Regions from separate parts of the Bacillus nitratireducens genome, predicted to be linked through region 2. Evidence: riboswitches for the same ligand, from Rfam matches in the RefSeq annotation. Region 2 holds a riboswitch; each other region holds the start of a gene.
What was found. Region 2 has a riboswitch for lysine ahead of Q3V31_RS22715 (amino acid permease). Riboswitches for the same ligand answer to the same signal wherever they lie in the genome.

Region 1 (6,113 bases), on a different contig from region 2:
TAACCCATGTTTTATAATCCAAGGGTTAACAGGAAGCTGTTTATCACGTAATTGTTGTAACCATTGAAAAACGAGTTCTTTATCTTCTTTTGTAATATCGTTAATATGATTGGCTACTGATTTTTGGACATATTTAGAAGGGTCATTCATTAATAGCTCAAGTAGCTTTAAATTATTTCTAAAGTCACCTTTCAGAGCTCCAATTTTTTTAGCCCAAGGAAGTCTAGGTCTAGTACCTTCTGAAACTAATCTCCTAATGTGGCTGTTTTCGTCATGAATCCACTGTTGTAATATGTCTAGTGTGTCTTCATGATATTTTTCAAGAAAAGGCCGAATGGCATATTCAGCAGTATTCCTTTTTGTTATTTCATACATTGCGTTGAAAGAGGATTCAAAATCGTTAAGCCCATATTTTTCAACGTATTTTGCGATAGGCATGTACATATATCCGTTTGTAAATGTGCCTACTTCTGTTGTATTTTCTGGTCCCAATGTTTTCAGTAATATATGTATTGCTTCATTAAAATCTTTTTGTAATGCATTGTGTAATTCATCTGCTATGGCTTCTATACGTTGCTTTAACTCTAAATTTTCAACTTTATATGTTACGGAAGATACAAAGTTTATTTTAGAGAAATTAGGATCGTGTTTACAAATAGAATCAGCCATTTTTTCTGCTAATTCTTCGTTGAATAAAAATTTTAGTGGAACATATTTGCCCATTTTTTCACCCCATTGGTCGGATAAAAACAATGTTTATTTTTTAATCGACAATCCATACACCAAAGTCTCACTGGGAGTCGTAATACTAAAACCTGTCGTTTTATAATCAAGTTTCACGGTATCACCAGTGTAGTCTTTCGTAAATGAATCCATTTGTACGATAAGCTCCGCATCTTCATATACAACATCATCTGCATGATATGTATCCCAAATTAAATCGACATCAACGAAAATGCTACAAGAGTTTGTCATTGTCCCTCTAATGCGAATAATCTTTTTGTCTTCACGTTCTAATCTATGTATAGCAACTTTTGCTTCATCAGTAATACGAATGTTCATGTGATCCCAACCTTTAAGTGTATTTACTTTATTATTGCAAAAAGATAAGAAATAGGGAAGTAAATGGGATTGTAATAAAAAAACGAGCAAACAAATTTGTTTGCTCGTTTTGCTATACTCTATTTTAGTTCACATTTATCAAGTGGAATTACTTTCGTTTTCTTAGTAAATTTATATCCTAACCATAGTACTAAGAAGAGTGGTAAACCGATATAAGAAACGAGTACACCGTTCCAATCGATAGATGCTCCCATAAATGCGCCGTAGTTTTGTCCTAAAATAACGATAACACAAAGTGTAAATGCAAAGATTGGACCGAACGGGAACCATTTTGCTCTATACGGTAAATCTTTTAAATCTTTTCCTTGTGCAACATAAGCTTTTCGGAAACGGTAATGACTAATAGCAATTCCTACCCAAGCAATAAACCCTGACATTCCAGAAGCATTTAATAACCAAATGTATACAACACCGTCACCGTATAAAGAAGCGATGAAAGCGACGCTACCAACTACTGATGTTGCGATTAATGCGTTAACAGGTACACCGCGGCTATCTAATTTGCCTAAGAACTTTGGTGCTTTTCCTTGACGAGCTAAATCCCAAAGCATACGAGTTGATGCGTACATTCCAGAGTTACCAGCAGATAGAACTGCAGTTAAAATAACAGCGTTCATAACAGAAGCAGCGAAGGCAACGCCCGCTTTTTCAAATACTAGTGTAAATGGACTTACTGTAACATCACTTGCTGCAAGGCTATCAGTCGTATAAGGAATTAATAAACCGATAACAAGAATTGCTAAAATGTAGAATAATATAATGCGCCAAAAGATAGAACGAATTGCTTTCGGTATATTGCGTTCTGGATCAGCAGTTTCACCAGCAGCCACTCCTAATAATTCAGTTCCTTGGAATGAGAAACCAGCTGCCATAAATACACCGATAATTGCCATGATGCCGCCATTAAATGGTGCATCTGCAACAGTGAAGTTTTTAAAACCAACAGCTTCACCGCCCATAATTCCAAAAATCATCATAAAACCGACAATTAAAAAGATAATAATAGTAACGACTTTAATAAGTGCGAACCAATATTCAGATTCACCAAAACCTTTAACAGATAAATAGTTTAAGAGAAAAATAATAGCTAAACAAAGTCCACTCCAAATAAGAGAAGGGGTATCTGGGAACCAAAATTTCATAATTAATGTTACGGCCGCTAGTTCAGCAGCGATCGTAATCGCCCAGTTATACCAATAATTCCATCCAAGTGCAAAACCAAGTGATGGATCAACAAATTTTGTTGCATAAGTGCTAAAAGATCCAGTAACAGGCATGTAAGCTGCGAGTTCTGCTAAGCTTGTCATTAAAAAATAAACCATAATTCCAATTGCGGCATATGCGACTAATGCACCGCCAGGACCAGCTGAATGGATAACACCACCACTGGCAAGAAATAATCCGGTACCGATTGTACCACCGAGAGAAATCATCGTAAGGTGACGAGATTTTAATCCGCGTTTTAATTCACCTTGTCCTTGTGTAGTTTGCGTTTTAGAGGTAGATTGATTTGTTGCGCTATTCATGTTCAACACTCCTTTTCTTGTAGGTTAGGAAGGAGCGGGGGAGAAAAATACAAAAAACCGCCAAAGTAATTAGGCGGAACGTTTCACAAATAACCACCCCATCATACCCTTCCGTTAAGATAGCACCCCACGTTTACACGGTAATTTTGTAAACGTGACAGTTCTGTTCCTTTCGGAGACAGCCCCAGCTCATATTTCCAGAGAAGAAATATAAACTTCGGCAACTTTTCCTTTCAAACGGAGTCAGTGACATTCTCTGTGTCTCGTCCATTTTACTTTTAAAAGTCGCAACCTCTACCTCATCGGATTGATGAGGATTTATATATTGCTAAGATATTTAATATATGGCAATTGTAATGACTTTCTGAATATATTGCAAGGAATTTTGTTAGGAAAAGTCAAAAAATATCGGTTATTGTATAGGAAACGCTTGCATAACTCCACCCGAACCTACTATTATGTAGCAATAAGCAAAGAAAAAATTGTTATACAAATGTTTCGCAAAAAATAATGAAAAACCCTTTAAAATTAAAAGAAAATTCAGAAAATATAATTCGACATAACTATCAGAAGGGGATTATTCCTTAAATTCGTTTCAAATAATAAGTATAAATCCGATAAATAGAATGAATATTCTTTTTATTTCTGATAAAATTGAGGTATTGTTTAATTGAAAAGGGGATATCATTATGAAATTAGAAACGGAAAGATTACATATAGTACCGTGTACAGAAGAATGGATTCAAATTGCGGATAATCAAGGATACAATAGTGGTCCGCATATGGTAGGATATATAGAAAATGTGAAACGAGATGCGGCTTCATTACCGTGGGGACCGTGGTATGTTATTCGAGAAGAGGATGACGTAGTTCTAGGTGATATAGGATTTAAAGGGAAACCAAACGAGGAACATACGGTAGAAATTGGTTACGGATTTATTGAGAAATATTGGAATAAAGGTTATGCAACAGAAGCAGTTAGTGAATTAATGAAATGGGCTTTTCAAACAGGCGAAGTGGAAACGATTACAGCAGAGACACTCCTTGATAACTATAGCTCCATTCGTGTATTAGAGAAATTACATATGAAAAGAGTAAATAGTACTGAAACGATGATCAATTGGAAAATAGATAAATAAAAGATACCGCTCGAAGTAAATCGGGCGGTATTATTATTAATTATGGTAGCATTTGTTTTTGATCTTTCGGATAGCCAGCTGTCGATTCGTTAGAACGATTGGAATGATTACGAACAGCAATGAAAATAGAAATAATAACGACAAGACCAACTGCAACGTAAGATAGTGAAATAATAGTTGGATCCACTTTAAATGTAGTAAGTAGTGTACGAATGTTTGTAAAGATTATAAGGCCACCAACTAATACGCCAAGTAAATGAGAAGGAACGATGCGTACTAGCCATGCAGCGATTGGTGCCGCAACGATACCACCGAGCATGAGAGAAAATACCCAAACCCAGCTTACTTGTTCCCAGCCAAGTGAAATGAAAAAGCCAATCGTTGCAGCGAGTGAAACAGGAAATTCACTCGTATCTACAGATCCAATAACTTTTCTAGCTTCATTTCCTCTTGCAAGAAGAACAGGTGTCGTAATCGGCCCCCAGCCACCACCACCAGTTGAATCGACGAATCCAGCGAATAAGCCAAGTGGTACAAGTTGTTTTGCAGACATACGTTTATTTGAAGCAACAATTTGTTTTTGAATGAGGAATCGTAATAAAATATAAACCCCTAAAGTAAATAAAAATATGGAAATGTACGGTTTAATTACATCACCAGGTAAATTGCTTAAAAAACATGCCCCAATAAATGCGCCAATTGCTCCTGGTAATGTAAGCCTAGAAACTGTATATTTATCAACGTTTCCAAATTTGATGTGAGATGCACCAGAAGCGGCAGTTGTAACAACTTCAGCTAAATGAACTGATGCCGATGCAACGGCTGGTGCGATACCAAACATTAATAATAGTGAGGTAGACGTTACCCCGTACGCCATACCAAGTGCACCATCGATCAATTGAGCGAAAAATCCGATAATAGCAAAGACAATTAATTTCTGCATAAATAATCCCCCTGTAATAATAAATGAAAAAGACACTTTTCCCGTATGAGAAAAGTGCCTTTGGTTTTTCCAATCAGCAATAATTAAATTTGTTTTATTATAATACATATTAATCGTATAAATCAACTAGGTTTTAAAGTTTTTGAATTGAATGAAAGAAAAATAAAATATACAATAAAAGGATGGAGAGAAAGGGGAGAAAGAATATGTTAGCATTTGACCATCTTGTTCATGCAGTGCATGGTACACCAGAGGAAGCGGCAAAACAAATGCAGGAGCTTGGATTTCATACTGCACTAGGCGGAGAGCATACGAACTGGGGTACTTGGAATAGTTTATGTTATTTTGATTTATCATATATAGAATTTTTAGCAGTTCAGCATGAAGAAAAAGCGAAAGAAGCAGAAAATCCATTAGTGCAGGAAACGGTTGTTAAATTGCAAAATGGAGAAGGGATGCTACAAATCGCAATTCGAACAAATGAAATTGAAGAACAAGCAGTGAATTTAAGCAAACATGGCTTACAAACGATTGGACCATTCGAAGGGAAACGTGTGAGAAAAGATGGCCGTCTTTTAGAATGGAAAATGTTATTTGTAAAGCAGGAAGAAAGTGGACCGAAATTACCTTTCTTTATACAGTGGAATGAAACGGATGAAGAAAGAAGAAACGATTTACGTAACATAGGAACAATCACTGAACATAAAAACAAAGTACAAGAAATTGAAACGATTCATTATGCGGTGAAAAGCGTTCGAGAAACAGTGCGGAAATGGAAAAAAGTAATGGAGCTAACTGCAAGCTCAGTCGTAAAAAATGAAGAATGGAATGCGGAATGTCAAAGTGTATCGTTTGGTGACATTCATGTGCAGTTTTGTGAACCAATTGGAGAAGGGCTAGTACTAGAACGTTTGAATCATCATGGTGAATATCCATTTGCAGTGGAGTTTAAAGGTGAAAATAAACGAGAGCATGAAGTGCTAGGTAGTTTGTACATATATGAATAGAGGTGAACTTTGTGGAAGAAATTTTAAGAGAGATAGAGAGAAAAATAGAGTGTCCTCGTATTGTGAAATGTACATCTATTACAAAAGGGTTTTCACATGAAGAGAAATATAAAGTTGAATTAGAGAATCGAGAAACGTATTTTGTCAAAGTGTGTGATTCTGCTAATTTTTAACGAAAACAAGAAGAATATACGTATATGAAACAGTTGGAGTCATTACATATCCCGACGCCAAAATTAATTCATTTCATAAGACTTGAAGAATTAAATAAATGCGTTCAAATATTTGAATGGATTAACGGTGTAAATGGAGAAGAGAGTTTAGGTAAGTTATCGGTGAAAGAGCAGTATGCTGCGGGGAAAAGAGCTGGAGAAGT
Region 2 (6,113 bases):
TATCTTCATACCCGCCTTCTAACAACTTGTTCATACCAAATTGTAAAGCTTTACGCCCATATCCATTTCCTTGATGACTTTGTGCAACTATTAAATTCTCTATTGTCCCTTCCCCTACTGTAACTGATGCAACTAGCTGCTCATTTTCTAAAGCTACATACACATTACTTTCATTGTTCAATTTGTATTTCTTTATACTATCTTCCGAGGCAAGATACGGCTTCATATCATTCCTTTCATGCAATTCGTAATAACATTCCTGTACCATTGTTACAAACTGGTTAAAAAATATATCTTCATACTTAATAAACTTGAGATCGGTTTTAGGAAAACTCCCTCCCTTATATATCAATTCAAGCGATCCCCACCATCTTTCAAATCCCATTTTCTTAGCAAAACCAATACAATTTTCTGATTCTATTCTCATATAAGTGCACACAAAATCCGGTTTTATTTTAGAAATTAAATCTTCTATTGCCTTGTATAATCCAGAACCAATACCTTTCAAGCGAGAACCAGGTTCCACATACACACTTATTTGACCAATAGACTCTCCATTACTATTTGTATAAAAGGATGAATACGCGAATCCTTCAATCCCATTTTGGTTATATAAAAGAAAATGCGTGGAGTTCGATACAATATCATCTAAAGAACCTATCTCTTCTTCTGTCCCCATACTTTTTATTAAATTCAATGTCCCGATCCGATCTTCTTTTTCACTATAAGCACGTATCATTTAAACAATCCCCATTCCCATTAAAAGTAAATTCCTTATTGGAATTTATTCAATGAATCCATCTCAAACCCTCCAACCTCTCAATAACGAACTCTTCTCTATAATCTGATTATTACTATATCCATTGACGTATAAAAATACATTTGTTACTCTTAAATACGTTAATTTAATATTTAAATCCTCATTCGTATCTCGGTGAGGTAGAGGTTGCAGTCATTAAGAGTATCATTTCAGGAGATGTAGTGGCATTGATGAAGAAATGAGAAAGGAATGATTGCCGAAGTAAGTCGTGTCCACCATGCACGCTTGCTGGGTCTGCATTTAATAAGTGCAGAACTGTCACAAACGTTTCGTTTGTGGAGAGCTATCGAGAGGTATGTCGTGGGTTTCTTATAAGATAGAAAGCATGTAGCGGCAGATTACGTGCTTTTTTTGTTTTGTTTGGACCTTCTCTTCCTTATCTGGAAGACATACATATCTCCTCGCTTGACTTGGTTATACTAACTTTGGAGGTATTTTCTATGCAACAAAAAAAATGGGGCTTTTGGGTACTAACAGCTTTCGTTGTCGGTAACATGGTTGGCGCTGGTATTTTCATGGTGCCAAGTACGTTAGCACAAACAGCAAGCCCACTCGGTGTCACTTTAGCTTGGTTAACAACAGGGTTTGGTGTTTTAATGCTAGCTCTTGTTTTCGGTAATTTAGCAATTCGTCGTCCTGATTTAACAACGGGACCACAAAGTCATGCATATGCTTTATTCTCAACACCAAAAAGAAAGAAAATGGCTGGTTTCAGTATGGTATGGGGATATTGGGTTGCAAACTGGGCAAGTAACGTTGCCATCATTACATCTTTCGCGGGATATTTATCACTCTTCTTCCCGATTATGAAAGATACGCGACTATTATTTTCAATCGGCTCGTTCGATATAGAAGTTGGAAAGCTCATTACATTTACTATTTGTTCCGTCTTACTTTGGGGAACTCATTTAATATTAACAAACGGTGTAAGCGGAGCTGGGAAACTAAACTTCTTAGCAACAACAACGAAAGTAACTGGATTCCTTCTATTCATTGTCGTTACGTTATTTGCGTTCGAAGCTTCAAAGTTTGGACAATGGTACACACCGATGATCGATAAAGAAGGCGTATCACACGGTCTCCTTTCACAAGTAAATTTAGCGGCCCTTACAACGCTTTGGGCATTTATTGGGATTGAATCAGCGGTTCTTTTATCAAACCGAGCTACTTCTCCCAAAACGGTAAAACGCGCGACTGTTGCTGGTTTATTAATAACAGTTGCAATTTATTTAGGAATTACAATTTTAACAATGGGTGTACTTCACGTTGATAAATTACAAGCTTCTGAACGTCCATTAGCAGATGCATTAAACGCTGCAATGGGTCACGGGGGCGGGAAACTTATGGCATTACTTGCTCTTACTTCCCTATTCGGTTCAATATTAGGTTGGATTTTATTAAGCTCAGAAGTACCTTATCAAGCAGCAAAAGAAGGTTTCTTCCCTTCCTTCTTCGCAAAAACAAATAAAAAAGGTAGTCCAATTCATTCACTACGATTAACAAACATTATGTCGCAAGTGTTCTTATTCTCAACATTATCAGGAACAATTGCGGAAGCTTATACATTCGTTATTACCGTATCAACACTGGCCTACCTCATTCCATATCTCGTTTCACCAATCTTCCAGTTAAAACTAGTCGCAACTGGTGAAACATATAAAAATGAAATGCGGGCAAGAATTACAGATGGTATAGTCGCAGTTATCGCACTTTGCTATGCACTATGGGTTATTAAAACCGGCGCATCCGATATAAAAACGTTCCTTCTCGGAATCGGTTTATTCGCAATTGGCTTTGCTTTCTATCCATTAATGAATCGTGATCAGAAAAAAAATAACGAAAAGAAAAACGAGCAAGTTGCATAACGCAATTTGCTCGTTTTTTCTTTTATAAAACATATATAATAGAACAAAGAGGTGAAAGACATGTCAATCGAATCACTATGGAGCAGTCGCTTCCAACAACATATTCAAAATATCATTACATACTTTGCACGTATGATTAACGGTTTACTATATAGCTTCATCTTTATTTCATGCGTTGGTGCATATTATTATGCTCAATTTCTAAAAACATCTCCTTCTAAAGGAATATCTTTAATACTCATAACGACCGTTCTTACATTTATTATAATGAGATGTCCCATTCGCACATTTATTCAAAAACCGGATGCTGTCTATTTACTTGCATTAGAAGAGAAATTAACATCTTATTTTAAAAAATCTCTTCTATATAATTACATCATTCAGCTTTTCCCTTTATTATTTACGTTCCTTATTCTCGTACCGCTTGCCATGCAATCATTACAATTAACTGTACCGTTCTTATGTACAATCTTTATCGTTTTAATGATTACGAAAGCGTGGAACATATACATACACTGGATGTGGCGTGATAGTTATGAAAAAAGCATATGGTTTATCATTCGCATTGCTTGTAACGCCCTGATCATTTACATGCTGTTTTATACTGCAAATGTGATCGTATTATGCGGACTACTCTTACTTCTTGCTTTCCTGCTTCTATACACGAAGAAACAACCTACCAAACGAATACCGTGGGATTACATAATCGAACAAGAAGAAAAAATGGACGTTCGTTTCTATCAATTTGCTAGCATTTTCACCGATGTTCCGCAACTGAATAAGCAAGTAAATAAAAGAAAATGGCTTACAAATTGGATTGAACCTTTATTACATAAAAAACGAGCAACTTTCTTCTATTTACATACACTAGCATTTTTACGCGGTAATGATTATTTCGGTATATATATTCGCTTAGGGTTGATCGGTGCTTTCGCTCTATATTTCATTCCGAATATATATGTAAAAGGCGCTATCGCTTATATCGTCCTATATATGATTTCTATGCAGCTTCGTTCTCTGTGGAAATATTTTTCAGGAAATATTATTGTAGCATTATATCCAATTGATACTGAAAAACGAATGAATCAATTTCTCCGCTTAATCTTTATATTGCTAAGCATTCAACTCATTGTATTTTCAAGTATTATACTCATTGCCACAGGACAATTACTACATGCTTTGATTATTATGGTAATCGGAGTACTTTGGATCAAATTTATTATTGTACCAAAAACGAAGCAACGCGTTTCTTCGTTTTAACGAAAAGAATTATCTTAAAAGCCAAGGAGAAAATAAATTATCTCCTTGGCTTTTTTATTTTTCTTCCCCAAACAAGAATCACTGAAACAACCGATATTTTATGATTTTTACATACAAAAATGATAATACATGTTTACGTCCTAATAAAAAGGGTATTTATTAAATTAACAGGGCAAAGGAACTGGAGGGAATGAAAAAATATGAATTAAAGTTTCACTTTATAAAAGGCGTTGCTCAAGGACAATTCTGGAACCGATTATATAATATAAGGAGCTGATTGCAATGAGTAAAAAAATTGCTATTTTAATAACGGATTATTTCGAGGACACAGAATACACAGAGCCAGTAGAAGCTTTTAATCAAAAGGGATACAAATTAACAACTATTGAAATGGAAAAAGGTAAAACGGTACACGGTAAACAAGGAAAAAGTGAACTCGTGATTGATAAAAGTATTGATGATGTTTCTCCAGAGAACTTTGATGCCCTCTTTATACCAGGCGGATTTTCCCCAGATATACTTCGTGCAGATGAACGTTTTGTTCGCTTTAGCAAAGCATTTATGGATGCGAAAAAACCTGTTTTTGCTATTTGTCACGGCCCCCAATTACTCATCACTGCACAAACACTTGAAGGACGCGATGTGACTGGATATAAATCCATTGAGGTCGATTTGAAAAATGCCGGTGGAAATTTTCATGATAAAGAAGTGGTTGTATGCCAAAATCAGCTAGTAACAAGTAGACAACCAGAGGACATTCCAGCGTTTATTGAAGAATCGTTGCGTATATTAGGATAATTATTAGAGGTTAACCAATGTAGCTAAATAACTACTTTGGTTAACCTTTTTATTTGTAAAAAACAAAATTAACACCATATGAAACATTTCTTCATCTTTAATGATTTTTTGAGACAGCCTCTTTTTTCGTCCCAAAATTTCTAATCACTTTTCATAGGCAGTTCTCATATAGTGAAAATAACTATATAATTCCTATCCATAAGTTAAATCATGCTTTTACACATATATAAATACAAAAGATGGGAGCCTTATTTATGAATAACAATCCACCTTCAACGCCCCCAAATCCAACGGAAACGAATAATCGTGAAGTAAGCTTACAAACGTTACGCGTCATTGGGCTTATTGTACTGATTAGTGGCTACATATTAGTAGCACTTTCTGAAGTAGGAACGTTAAAAAACCTTTTGCTACAGCCTAGTACCACTCCAAACTTAGCTGAAGTTGATCCGTTTTAAAAATTATATAAAAAGCGAGTCCAGTTCGTTCGCTTTTTATATAGTTTTATCCAATCTGAGAAACCTCCCTCTCATCCTCATACTTCTCTTTCCCAATTGCCTTCATAAATAATAAAATACTGCTCATACCAACAATAAAGTACAGAGCACTCATGCCCCAAGATGCAATAAACGAGCCTAGCATAACACCTAATGCACCGTTCATTTTCGCCACTTGAAAGACCATTCCGTTTATCGCCATATAAGAACCTCTCGCCTCATCCGGCACCATGTCCGCCATTATAGATTGACGAACCGGCACATACATCATCTCTCCTACAGTTTGGAAAAGCCCTGCGATTAATAAGATCCATAAGCTATTGCTCGTTCCGAGTATTGTAAATCCAATTGTATAAATGAATAAGCCTACATATAAAATTTTCAAATCGTTGAAGCTTTTCAGCATTTTAATAAGAAGTGCTGAACATAACACAACCAAAATTGTATTTTCCGCCGATATCCAGCTCAGCATTCGAATACCTGTTAAATCAAACGTAAAACCATTCCCGAATAAAAAGTGCACCGTTTCAAATTCCTTCTGCAAACGTATCCCTAAATAATTATTAATTTGAAACTCTAAAGATAATGTACATATACTTGCTGCGCAAAAAATTAAAAACGCTCTATCTTTCATCACGACTTTATAACTGTCCGCCATATCTTTTAATACATTTTTCTTCTCCACCGTTTTTCGTGCGACATACACTTCTTCCATATATACAGCCATCACATATAAAGTAATAACGGCAATAACTGTTAATCCGATAAACAGCTGCAATCTATAGTTCTCAAATAGTAATCCGCCAAATATTGCTCCAATCGCAATTGATAAGTTAATAGCCCAGTAGTTAATGCTGTACATCACTTTTCGAT
Region 3 (6,113 bases), on a different contig from region 2:
TCCTTCTCATCTATTATCCCCATGATAGAACCATGCATCGTTTCCCACTTGCCGCCCATTCCTAAATGTATTTGTCCTACACGCTTACTCATTTTTGCATAACAAAATGCAACCGGGCGGAACCAACGAGTCCATTTAATATGCGATTGTAACTGATACTCTTTTGTATTTTCATAAAAACGAATAATACTTAAAGGAATCTTTATCGCGTCAAATGCCTCACTATGAAAATCATTCATTTTATCAACTAAACCTTTGTATTCCTTGCTATCTATTAAATTTCTGTTATGTAAAAATGCTTCACCAACTGTCGCGGTTCCTCTTAACCTGCTCATTGGTTTCCCATAATATTTATAATTCGGAGTACTCTTTTCAATCATCCAGCCAACAAATGCTGGTAACGCTACTCCAATTCCATTTACCACGCCGTGAATCCAGACCATTTGTGCAATTGTAATCGTCATTACATGTTTCAAATTCCCATATGAATATATAAGTGAAAACATAATTGTTACCATGAGTGTGCTAGAAGATATGATCAGGAGAATCTTTGCACTAATAGCATTAAATTTCGTGCGCCAAACATAAATCCCATAACTATAAATAGCGCATAAATATAGGAACACTGCAAAAAATTCAAATACCCTCGAGTACGTAATTCCTATTGCAACTGTCATAGGTGAAATGACGATGACAAACATAATAGCATCATATACTTTACTTCTCTTTTCTCTTTTCCTCCCAATTAAACCAGCTGATAACGGCAATAGAAATGCCGAATAATGAAAGTGTGCAGCTGTAAGCAAAACAATGTCGGAACTAAAGTGCATAATGGAAAGCTTTGCTACAGAAGCAAAAAACCAGAAACCACCTAAAAACAAATACATAAACGCACTATCGATAGCTGTCTCCTCTAACGGTTTCAATCCTCTTTCTAGCAATCTACTTATACCAAATAACGCAACAATTCCTGTATATACAAACCAAAGTAACGCAAATAAATAATGATTTGTTACGAAAGCTAGCATTGCACTGATTGCTGCGATTGGATATAAAAACGATACAAATTTATAAAATAATACATACGATCCATTTCTTTTTTTCTTGTCAATAATACAAAAAGACATCGGTATAAATAACAAAATAGATAACAATATAATTGCTTCAACAGGATTTACATTCGACCACTCGTATATTAGAAATATAATATAACAAGCAAGCCCAAATAGTATATTTTTCATCTCGTATATTTCCTTTCCACAAATGTCCCCTTATAGGAAAATAGTGAGCCAATTAACGGATTTCGTACTTGTACATGAATTCGAAAGCATTGTAGTGTTTCATCATAACTTTCTACAATTTTCGCCTCTCCGTATAAAAATCTAGGTAACGGTATTTTTCTTCCAAACATAAAAAACCATTGTTTCTTTGAAGAAATATGCATCCCGCCCTTTTCATCAATATAAAAATTCAATGTAGAAACGAGTAAATGTGGCTCACCAAAATAATCTACAATTTCATTATTCTCTTCATCCAGCTGCATAACAGCGTTAAAATATCTTTTCTTATTATGAAAATAAAAAGTACGATTCCACCGTACAAATTCTTTCCCCTGTTCATCTCGCTCAGCGGTATTATGTATCGTAAATGGCACCTTCTTTCCTCGCTCAGAGAAAAACATTCGAAACTTCGATGCAATTTTCAAAATTAATTTAACGAAAAAAGAGCCACCGTAAATTTCATCCATTTCCCCTTCTCCTGTAAAACTATTCTCTTCTGTAATCGCATATCGCTTCTGTAATTTTGGATGAAGATTTTTATAGGTATCTCCTAATAATCTCTCATAAATATTAACCATACATTTATCCCTTTCTCTTCCTCTTGCAATTTTTTGCGCTTGGCAAATTAGTGCAATTCATATAACCGACAATCGATAACCCTATTAAAAGAAGGTTTAATGTAATTGGATTAAATGGTTGCGTAAAACTAGCGATATTCGTCGATCCTGCCGCTAATGTTAAAACTATCAACAATATAATATGCAATATAAATAGTTTTCGCTTTTGAAGTGGCAATAGCCACATAACACCCCATATTATTTCTAAAAATCCAACTATTTTAAGTATAAAAATACTACTTTCATTCGATCCGATTAGTGCAGAAAGCATCTTTACTTCTTCTGAATGAGTAAACATCAATTTTGGTACAATCCCTTGATATAACCATACGAAGGCAAATAGAAAGCAAACGAGCCAATACGTCATTGTTCTTCTAATTAGCAACTTAGGATGAAGTCCCTTTTCTAACCATAATTTTAAAGCATCAAAACTCCATGCTGTCGCCCAACCTAATAAGGGTCGAAAAACATATGGATCTATCATATTTCCTATACGACCAAACCTTGTATCATAATCATATTGCGTCTCAAAATAAATATGTTCTTTACGCGGTGTATACTTCCAATAACCACGCCCCATTTGAATAAGTGATAATTTATTATCTGTCCAAAATTTTAAAGAAGAAATCCGTTCACCCGTTTCTTTTCTTATTTCTCCTATCGATTCCCCTTCACCAGCTATTTCAAGTCCAAATCCAATTTTAGTTTTATATAAAAACTTCTGCGGTTCTCCTTCTTTTTTCTCTAAATACGAAATTTCAGTAAAGCGAGCATCCCATTCTGTGTGTATATCTGGTTCCTGTGTATATCCCCATAATTTTTCCATTGTTGTGTTCATTTCTGCTGAAACATAAATAGGCTTTTTCCCCTTCATTCTTCCACCTCCTATGCACTATAAATTTAATGTACATGCTATGAATTTATTTTGCTACACTTTTCACAAACTACCCCCCAAAAAAGATGGAATTTTTAAAAAATATATAAAACACTTGATTCCCTGAAAAATTTAAATTATTATAAAACAAATGTTACCAACAACTTCATAAATCAAACACTCTCGCCTAAAACGTGAGATAGAGGTTGCAACGCTTATAAGTATTCTAAAGGAGACACAGAGATGTCTATGAATTTAGAAGAAAGGAAGTGTTGCCGAAATTGATAAATTTCTCTGCATTTATCGATTGGGGCTGTTTTCGAATAGAAACAGAACTGTCATATGTACAGACATGTACGTGTGAAGAGCTATCTACAAAAAAGAGATATCATTTTTTATGATATTCCTTTTTTGGCGGTTTTTTTATTAGCTCCGTTTTCTGTTTCCCTTTTCCTGTAACAGCACCATCCTCACTTATTTGAGATGGTGTTTTTTGTTTTTCTCTCTGGTAACTACAGGAATATTGGGATTTGTATATGTCCTAACCTATTCTTAAAAATGGACGAAAGAAGGAATTCGTAATGGAAACGATTGTACAAAAGTTTGGCGGTACTTCTGTTGGAAGCGTCGAACGCATTCAACATGTAGCAAATTTAATTATTGAAGAATATGAACGAGGACATAGCATTGTCTCTGTCGTTTCAGCAATGGGAAAAAGTACAGATGAACTTGTCGCACTTGCTAACGCTATTACTGAAAATCCAAGTAAACGTGAAATGGATATGCTCCTATCTACAGGAGAACAAGTAACCATTTCATTATTAACAATGGCACTACAAACAAAAGGTTATAACGCAATTTCATTAACAGGGTGGCAAGCTGGTATTACGACAGAATCTGTACATAGTAGTGCACGGATTACTGACATTCATACAGATCGAATTCAGTCTTATCTTACTGAAGGTACGATTGTTATTGTAGCTGGCTTCCAAGGAGTTAGTGAAAAGCATGAAATTACAACGCTTGGACGCGGTGGTTCTGATACGACTGCTGTTGCATTAGCAGCGGCATTAAAAGCAAAAAAATGTGATATTTATACGGATGTAACCGGCGTATATACGACTGATCCACGCGTTGTACAAGATGCTTATAAATTAGATGAAATTTCTTATGACGAAATGTTAGAGCTTGCCAATCTCGGTGCTGGCGTGTTACACCCACGCGCTGTTGAATTTGCTAAAAATCATAATGTAGTTTTAGAAGTACGATCAAGTATGGAACAAGAAAACGGAACAATTGTAAGGGGAGAATGTAACATGGAACAACAATCAATCGTTAAAGGTATTGCATTTGAGGATAATATTACACGCGTCACAATTAAAGGATTAGAACAAGGTGCACTTTCAACAGTTTTCTCTACATTAGCAGCGGCACATATTAATGTAGATATTATTATTCAAAGTATTACAAATGAAGGAACTGTTCACCTCTCTTTCTCAATCCATTCTAATGATTTAAGAGAAACATTAGAAGTATTGGAACAAAATCAAGAAGCACTTCACTATGAATCTGTAGAATATGAAAACCATTTAGCAAAAGTATCAATTGTAGGATCAGGTATGGTATCTAACCCAGGTGTCGCTGCGAATATGTTTACTACTTTAAAAGAAGGCGGTATTCATATTAAAATGGTAAGTACATCGGAAATTAAAGTATCAGTTGTAATTGACCGTATTCACTTAGTAGATGGTGTTGAAGCACTACATCAATCATTTATGGCGAAAATTGAGCCTTTAGTGCAAATGAGCTAATTTCCACCGGTAAAACTTACAATAAATTATATGAATCTATTTCCTACCTATATAAATAGAAAGCTGTTTGCATTGTATAGAGTGACAAGAAAGTTATTTACGTTAAAATAAAGTCGTTTACAACAATCGGGCCATTTAATGGCGTACAGGATAGGAATATTTTGTGGGGAAGTCGAAGTTATTTTATCGAATAGCAACTACAGTATCAAGTTCTTGAAACCACTTGAACATGATAGCATTCACGAAATAAAGTTCGCGCACATTTCAATAGTAGATGTTTTACGAAGTGTTGTTCGTTAACAAGATGGTATATACTATACCCGAAAACACCTTGTCACTTTTTCCTACACTGTGACAAGGTATTTTTGCTTAGAAGGAATTTGTAACTTTTTAATAGTATAATTATGAGGATGATCAATTAATATATTTTTACACATAAGGAGATAAAGACAATGACAAAAAACAAATTACTAAGAATGGACAATGTCAGCATCGTTGTAGAATCCCTTGATGACGCAATATCTTTCTTCGAGGAGATTGGCTTGAACCTCGAAGGGCGAGCCACTGTCGAAGGTGAATGGGCTGGTCGCGTAACAGGACTCGGTTCTCAGTGCGTAGAGATTGCTATGATGGTTACACCAGATGGCCACAGTCGAATTGAACTTTCGCGATTCCTCACCCCACCTACTATAGCAGATCATCGGACAGCTCCTGTAAACGCCCTCGGTTATCTGCGCGTCATGTTCACCGTTGAAGACATTGACGAAATGGTATCCAGACTTACTAAGCATGGTGCTCAGCTCGTTGGCGAAGTAGTTCAGTACGAGGACTCGTATCGACTCTGCTACATTCGTGGAACCGAAGGAATTTTAATCGGTTTAGCGGAAGAACTCGGTAACAAATAAGTAAGTAATGTTTTATCAAAAGTCTTTACTGAAATATACAGTACTGAAGTAAAAATATTTGAAGAAAATTCTTATTCAATAAAACTTAGATTTTCAACCCCGTCCTAACTTTAGAACGGGGGTTATGCTTGTTTGGGCTTTTAAAATTAAATAACTTTATTATCATTTTACACATAGATTTCAAGACTCTATACAAACAGCTTTTTAACATATTCTTTACATCTAAAAATCATTATAAAACAATCGAGTTATTTACAATACCCTTTCCCAGGAAATATAACGGCCTCTTCTCACTTCTTATCATATATATTTTTCCCTTTAAATAACGAGCGAAATTCATTCAAAATAACTTTCTTCACGTCAGAATAAAAGACCATCATGAAAAGTGCAATTCCTAATAAAATCTCTTGAATTCCTTCATAATCAATGAAAGCACTCATAATTAGCAAACCAAACCCAATATAAAAACCAAACTCATTCTCTTTCTCAAAATCCTCATCTTCATCAATATGTATTTTCTCTTTTAAATTTCGGTTCCCTTTTATTAACTCATCGAGCGTAACATTATACATTTCGCTCAATAAAATTAAATTTTCAATATCAGGGCAACTTTTATCATTTTCCCA

Region 1: it holds a riboswitch for lysine, as region 2 does, so the genes downstream of both, Q3V31_RS15750 (amino acid permease) here and Q3V31_RS22715 (amino acid permease) in region 2, are expected to answer to the same signal.
Region 3: it holds a riboswitch for lysine, as region 2 does, so the genes downstream of both, Q3V31_RS02410 (aspartate kinase) here and Q3V31_RS22715 (amino acid permease) in region 2, are expected to answer to the same signal.

Annotation. Positions count from the first base shown of each region.
Region 1 is NZ_JAUMJO010000004.1:41,559-47,671, forward strand. It holds gene Q3V31_RS15740 (DNA alkylation repair protein) at 1-723, opposite strand, end outside; gene Q3V31_RS15745 (iron-sulfur cluster biosynthesis family protein) at 757-1,062, opposite strand; gene Q3V31_RS15750 (amino acid permease) at 1,182-2,648, opposite strand; lysine riboswitch at 2,761-2,953, opposite strand; gene Q3V31_RS15755 (GNAT family N-acetyltransferase) at 3,338-3,787, shown strand; gene Q3V31_RS15760 (sulfite exporter TauE/SafE family protein) at 3,828-4,838, opposite strand; gene Q3V31_RS15765 (VOC family protein) at 4,937-5,737, shown strand; partial or broken gene Q3V31_RS15770 (aminoglycoside phosphotransferase family protein) at 5,749-6,113, shown strand, end outside.
Region 2 is NZ_JAUMJO010000006.1:157,251-163,363, forward strand. It holds gene Q3V31_RS22710 (GNAT family N-acetyltransferase) at 1-739, opposite strand, end outside; lysine riboswitch at 933-1,114, shown strand; gene Q3V31_RS22715 (amino acid permease) at 1,261-2,685, shown strand; gene Q3V31_RS22720 (ABC transporter permease) at 2,746-3,945, shown strand; gene Q3V31_RS22725 (type 1 glutamine amidotransferase domain-containing protein) at 4,228-4,743, shown strand; gene Q3V31_RS22730 (hypothetical protein) at 4,998-5,201, shown strand; gene Q3V31_RS22735 (MDR family MFS transporter) at 5,248-6,113, opposite strand, start outside.
Region 3 is NZ_JAUMJO010000001.1:456,854-462,966, forward strand. It holds gene Q3V31_RS02395 (YndJ family protein) at 1-1,241, opposite strand, end outside; gene Q3V31_RS02400 (DUF4166 domain-containing protein) at 1,238-1,858, opposite strand; gene Q3V31_RS02405 (DoxX-like family protein) at 1,863-2,771, opposite strand; lysine riboswitch at 2,964-3,150, shown strand; gene Q3V31_RS02410 (aspartate kinase) at 3,353-4,582, shown strand; gene Q3V31_RS02415 (VOC family protein) at 5,035-5,487, shown strand; partial or broken gene Q3V31_RS02420 (helix-turn-helix domain-containing protein) at 5,778-6,113, opposite strand, start outside.